Simiduia agarivorans SA1 = DSM 21679: one gene and its partner. The protein of the gene in region 2 binds, or shares a complex with, the protein of the main gene of each other region. Links are inferred from orthologs where the notes say so. Each region holds a gene or a part of one and is shown on either strand. Other genes may lie near its edges. The genes, in order: trxA and M5M_RS09845.

Region 1 (3,217 bases), 340 kb from region 2 along the record:
ACTTCGTCCATTTTGGAACCGGTGTCTACCAGTGCGGTGGCTACGATGGTCAGGCTGCCGCCTTCTTCGATGTTCCGCGCGGCACCAAAGAAGCGCTTGGGTTTTTCCAGCGCATGTGCATCCACACCGCCGGTCAGCACCTTACCGGAGGACGGAATCACGGTGTTGTAGGCGCGTGCCAGACGGGTAATGGAGTCCAGCAGGATCACCACGTCTTTCTTGTGTTCAACCAGGCGCTTGGCCTTTTCGATCACCATCTCGGCCACTTGTACGTGGCGGGCAGGTGGCTCGTCGAAGGTGGAGGCGACCACTTCGCCGCGCACCGAGCGTTGCATTTCTGTTACTTCTTCGGGGCGCTCATCGATCAGCAGAACGATCAGGTGGCATTCCGGGTTGTTGCGGGTAATGGCCTGAGCGATGTTCTGCATCATGATGGTTTTACCGGCTTTGGGCGGGGCCACAATCAGGCCGCGCTGGCCTTTGCCGATGGGCGCAATCAGGTCGATGATGCGGCCGGTGAGGTCTTCGGTGGAGCCGTTACCGGCTTCCAGTACCAGGCGCTGGTTCGGGAACAGGGGCGTGAGGTTCTCGAACAGGATCTTGTTGCGGGAGTTTTCCGGTTTGTCGAAGTTAATGTCGTTAACTTTCAGCAGCGCGAAATAGCGTTCACCTTCTTTGGGTGGCCGGATCTTGCCCGAAATGGAGTCACCCGTGCGCAGGTTGAACCGGCGGATCTGGCTCGGCGACACGTAGATGTCGTCGGGGCCGGCCAGGAAAGAGCCATCGGCAGAGCGCAGGAAACCAAACCCGTCCTGGAGAATCTCAAGAACCCCGTCGCCGTAAATGTCTTCGCCGCTTTTGGCGTGGCGCTTGAGGATGTTAAAGATAATGTCCTGCTTGCGCGAGCGGGCGAGGTTTTCAAGCCCCATCTCTTTGGCGATATCAAGCAGTTCTTCAATGGGTTTGGTTTTCAGATCGGTCAGGTTCATAAACGCGTGTGCTGTATGGAAAAGGTTTGCGCTATCCACCTGGGCCCGGGAAGGTCCGGTGGTGCAAAAGGGTTAACGAATGTCTGTATTCAACAGGTTGTGTTGTCCTGGGGGCAATGTAAGCGTTTTGGGCTTGCGCGTCGGCGGCGGGCGCATTGCCTGTGTCTGAACATTCCCGGGGTATTCCAAGCGGTTGCGGCCGGTTCTGGGGCCTTTATTCAATGTGGCTTGGGGGAAAGGTCAGACGGGGTAAAACAAATGCTAATGCAAGATGGCCTGAGTATAAACACTAATTCTGGATAGTGCAAAAACTGAACGCCGCATAAGCGACGTTCAGTGGCATCCGGTCAGATGGCGGAGTTGATGAACTCGACCAGCTGGGATTTGGACAGCGCGCCCACTTTCATGGACTCCATCTGGCCGCCCTTGAAGATCATCAGGGTCGGAATGCCGCGGATGTTGAACTTGGCCGGGGTTTCTTTGTTGGCATCAACGTCCATCTTGGCAATGGTGATCTTGCCGGCCAGCTCGCCGGCCAGTTCGTCCAGTACCGGGGCGATCATCTTGCAGGGGCCACACCAGGCTGCCCAGAAATCGACCAGAACGGGGCCTTCGGCCTTGAGTACGTCGTTCTCAAAGCTGGCGTCGGATACGTGAACGATAGCGTCACTCATTGGGGGTTCTCCATCAGTAAGGAAAATCAGCAGGGCTCAGGGGCTGCATGATAATGATTGAGCATAGCAGGTACAAGGCGCTGCTGTACTTGTGGTGTAGCAATAGTGGGGTTTGTCCGGCGCTTTTAAACCCCTTTGGCACAAATTTGCGTCAGGTCAGTTCGCCCAGCAGTTGCGATTGAGACGCCTGACCGGAATTACCCGTGCGCTCGTAATCGCCGGTGGGTGACAATTCCCAGCCCTGGCGGGTGTCGGACAGATAGGTGTCGAGATCGGCCAGCAGGCGGCGGGCGAGGGCGGGTTCCTCAACGGGAAACACCACTTCGACCCGCCGGTTGAGGTTGCGCTCCATCAGGTCGGCGCTGCCGCAATAGAGCCCGGGCTGGCTGTTGGCAAAGTAAAACACCCGGCTGTGTTCCAGAAACCGGCCCACCACCGAGGTGACCCGGATATTGTCGGAAATGCCTTCCACGCCGGGTTTCAGGCAGCACATGCCGCGGATAATCAGGTCGATGGCCACGCCGGCCTGGGATGCCCGGTACAGCGCCTGAATGATTTTAGGTTCGGTCAGGCCGTTGCACTTGATGATAATGCGGCCACTGCCACCCTCATCCACGGCCTTGATCTCGGCATCAATCATGCGGATCAACTGCCGCTTGAGGGTAAAGGGTGCGTTCAGAAGCTTCTGGGGTCGCTCGGTTTTGCCCATGCCGGTGAGCTGCTGGAAAATAATGTGCACGTCCGCACCGAGCACCTGATCGGCCGAGAACAGGGAGTAGTCGGTGTACAGGCGCGCATTGCCGCTGTGGTAGTTGCCGGTACCCAAGTGCACGTAGCGGCGCAGTTTGCCGGCCTCGCGCCGGACAATCAGGATCATCTTGGCGTGGGTTTTGTAACCCACCACGCCATACACCACCACGGCGCCGGCTTCCTGCAGTCGGCTCGCCAGCTCCAGGTTTTCCTCTTCGTCAAAGCGCGCGCGCAGCTCCACCACGGCGGTTACTTCCTTACCGTTGCGGGCCGCTTCCAATAGCGCATCCACGATGGGTGAACTGGAGCCGGTGCGGTACAGGGTTTGTTTGATGGCCAGCACATCCGGGTCCTTAGCGGCCTGACTGAGCAGTTCCACCACCGGAGTAAAGGACTCAAACGGATGGTGCAGCAGCTGGTCGCGGTGGGCGATGGCCTGAAAAATATTGTCTTTGCGGGTCAGGCCCTTGGGAATGGTCTGGACGAAGCTGGCGTATTGCAGGTCGGGCCGGTCGATCTGTTTTTCGGCATCCATCAGGCGCTTGAAATTCACCGGGCCATTGACCATGTAGAGCTCGGCTTGCGAGAGCCCGGTTTCGCGCAACAGGAAATTCACCAGCGGTTCTGGGCAGTCGTCCACCACCTCCAGTCGCACCGCATTGCCGAACCGGCGCGAATGCAGTTCGCCTTTGAGTGCGCGCGCCAGGTCGGCCACGCCTTCGGTGTCGAAGTCGAGGTCGGCATTGCGGGTGATGCGGAACTGGTAGCAGCCTTTGATTTCCATGCCGGGAAACAGCTTGTCGG
Region 2 (3,091 bases):
GCGCCCGCTCATGGGCTCGTACTTCCCGGTCGCGCGCTGCCAGCTGCTCGATTTCCCGCTGCTCCCGCAACGCCTGATCGCGCTCGTAAGGGCTTTGTTCCGCTTCGGCGGGCGAGGCCAGATTGCCGCCGGCCCCTGAAAGACGGGCCGACAGAGCCTGATCCCGGTTGCGATCATCCCGATCGGTTCGATTCTGACCTGCAGCCGTTTCTTCTGTTTCGGTCACGGCTTTGAAGCTGGTTTCCCGCTTATCCACGCCCTCTTCACCCACCGGCTGACGACCCAGCGGGTTAAACGGCGCCACCTGGTTGGCAAAACTGGCGGGGAAATTAACGCTCATGGCCTCAGGCCTTCACATCCAGCAGACTGCCGAGGGTTTCATCGGCCGTTTTGACGATTTGCGCACTGGCATTGAACAGTTGTTCCTGCCGGCGCAGGTTAATCAGGGGCTCGGTAATATCCTGCGATTCGTTAACCTGCTGCTCGGGCGCGAGTTCGCCGGCCGCCTCGGCACCTTGTGCCGGCCGGACATTGGCGTTGGCAATATCCTCCGCCGAACGCAGAATTTCTTTCTGTGCGTTTTGCAGGCCCCGGAGCCCCTCGTTCAATACCGAAGAGGCCGAAGCGCTGGCACCATTCACCTGCATGCCGTTCTCCTTACCCTGTTGGGCGCGTGGATAACACGCGCTTGGTTTACGCAGTGGGCCGCCAACCGGATGCACCGCCCTGCATACCCTCTCAGCCAGCCGTACATCGCGGACGGACTAAGACATAGTTACCGATGATTTTACCAAACGGCTGTTCAGAAAACAGACAAAAGCGGCAATTCCTTGCCGTCTTTAAGACTTTTTTGGCGCAGGATAAGCGCTTTTTATAACCCTAACTTGTCCAATGAGAGGTGCGTTGCGGCCTGTTCTGCCGACGCGTTGACGAGATGAGGTATCACGCCCAACAAGGGCACCGGTAACCGGCTTTGCAGGCTGTGAATGTTTTGCTCCAGCACCTGCATATGGGGATCTATACAACTGGCAACCCAGCCCGCTACCGGCAAGCCATCGCGCACAATGGCCTCAAAGGTTAACAGTGCGTGGCTGATACAGCCGAGCTTCATACCCACCACCAGAATCACCGGTGCGTTGAGCGCCTTGGCCAGATCCGCCAGGGTGTGGCTGGGGTTGAGGGGCACGCGCCAACCGCCTGCACCTTCTATGACCGTCAGGTCGGCGCGCTCGGCCATCACACCGCGACAAAGTCCCACCAACCGATCCACATTCAACACCCGGCCGGCCTCTTGGGCGGCAATGTGCGGCGCGATAGGGGGCGCTAAGGCAATGGGGTTGACCTGGTCATAGCTGAGCGGACGGGTGCACTGGGCCAGCAAGGCCAGCGCGTCACTGTTGCGCAAACCGTCGGCGGTGGATTCACAACCGGCCGCCACTGGCTTAACGGCGGCAGTAGACAAACCCTTCGCTTTCGCCGCGGCCAGCAACCCGGAGGCCACCAATGTTTTGCCGGCATCGGTATCGGTACCGGTAATAAAAAAAGTCTTTGTCATTTACTCAGCCCTGAAATCACCAGTACAAAATGCCTGAATGCGCGCGCTGATCTCATCGCGGATAACGCGGGTGCGCGCCAGTTTTTCTGCATCACTGCCGGCCAATGCCGATGGATCGGCAAAGCCCCAGTGCAATCGCTGCACCGGTACATTGAATGCGGGACAACGCTCGGCACTGGCCTCATCACACACGGTGACAACAATATCCGGCGCGCCCTGCTCTGCTAAATGCTGTTCAACACTGCGACAGGGTTGGCCGCTGATGTCGATGCCTTTTTCGGCCATCGCCTGCACCACAATCGGGTTCAGTTTGCCCGGTTCAATGCCGGCACTGAAAGCGATAAAGCGTTCCGATCCATACGCACGGGTGAAAGCTTCTGCCATCTGGCTACGGGCAGAATTATGAATGCAAACAAATAATATGGTTTTCACACGCAAACTCCTTTTCCCGTTGGATTGTGCCCGCGACGAAAACGTTACAACACGGGCACCGCTTTTTTCAGCACCAACCAATAGACTTCATAACTGGCCGGCAAGCCCGACGGTGTCCGGAAGCGCTCGTAAGCCTGCGTCAGCGCGCGCAGTTTTGACGGTGCCGTGAGCCCTTGTGCGCGCGCCTCATTCACATTGTGCGCACCCAGCGCTTTCAGTTCGTGGGTTAATTCGCCGAGGCGCGCATAGTGCAACTGCACAGTGTCGGTGCGCCACTGAACTTCCACCAGGCCCGCACCCGCCGCACAACGGCGCAGGTGTTCGGCACTGTCAAATTGATTCACGTGCACATAGTCGTCCACCTGCGCCCAACTGCTGCGCAACTCATGCAGCGTGGACGGCCCCAGGGTACACAGCGCCAACCAGCCGCCGGGCGTAAGAATGCTGTGCACATCGCGGAAAAACGCCGGCAGGTCTTCACACCATTGCAACGCCAGACTGGTGAACATGGCATCCACTGAATGGGCAGCAAAAGGCAGTTGCTCCATATCGCCTCCCAGCCATTGCAGGCGCGGATGCCGGTGTGCTTTTGCATGCGCCAACATGCCGCCGGCCAGATCGAGACCGAAAATGTGTGCATCGGGATAAGTGGTCGCCAGACGGTCGGTAAAATAGCCGGTACCACAACCAAGATCCACCAGTCTTGCCGGTTTACCGAGACCTGCCTGTGCAATATGTTGCTGCAGGATTTCGCCCACCTGACGCTGCAATTGCGCCACCGAATCGTAAGTGTCAGCCGCGCGGCTGAAGCTGTCGGCCACCGCCTGTTTTTTGCGCTCGCACACCGGGCTCATCATCCTGCAGCCTCCGTTGGCGCTTGCAGGACACGCGCGATGCGGTCGGGGTGTGTGAACGGCAGCGCGTGCCCGGCGCCCTCGATAACCTCAACCGCAATGGACGCCGGGAATGTATCGGCCAATGCCACTGGCACCAGGCCGTCCCTTGCGCCCAGCAACCAATGAGCCGACGACAAGGCAGACAACCGGTGGCGGTCATCCAATTCCTTCAATGCAGATAAGGCATGACCAGCATCCGCAGCGTCAA

What was found.
Region 1: the proteins of M5M_RS09845 (region 2) and trxA are in contact, whole or in part, in an NMR structure (PDB 2IPA), measured with the Bacillus subtilis proteins. The link is inferred for Simiduia agarivorans SA1 = DSM 21679 from one-to-one orthologs.

The regions. Positions count from the first base shown.
Region 1 is NC_018868.3:2,535,056-2,538,272, reverse strand. Bases 1-2,895 are described here. They hold trxA (thioredoxin TrxA), read right to left. Parts: upstream 1,664-2,895; coding sequence 1,337-1,663; downstream 1-1,336. Other genes in these bases: ppk1 (polyphosphate kinase 1), read right to left, coding at 1,815-2,895; rho (transcription termination factor Rho), read right to left, coding at 1-989. Outside these bases: more of ppk1, read right to left, coding at 2,896-3,217. UniProt on the Bacillus subtilis protein: Participates in various redox reactions through the reversible oxidation of its active center dithiol to a disulfide and catalyzes dithiol-disulfide exchange reactions.
Region 2 is NC_018868.3:2,196,287-2,199,377, forward strand. Bases 272-3,040 are described here. They hold M5M_RS09845 (arsenate reductase ArsC), read right to left. Parts: upstream 1,988-3,040; coding sequence 1,556-1,987; downstream 272-1,555. Other genes in these bases: M5M_RS09830 (putative metalloprotease CJM1_0395 family protein), read right to left, coding at 272-340; M5M_RS09835 (hypothetical protein), read right to left, coding at 345-647; bioD (dethiobiotin synthase), read right to left, coding at 872-1,555; bioC (malonyl-ACP O-methyltransferase BioC), read right to left, coding at 2,032-2,844; M5M_RS09855 (alpha/beta fold hydrolase), read right to left, coding at 2,841-3,040. Also shown: more of M5M_RS09830, read right to left, coding at 1-271; more of M5M_RS09855, read right to left, coding at 3,041-3,091. UniProt on the Bacillus subtilis protein: Catalyzes the reduction of arsenate [As(V)] to arsenite [As(III)]. In vitro, can dephosphorylate para-nitrophenyl phosphate (pNPP).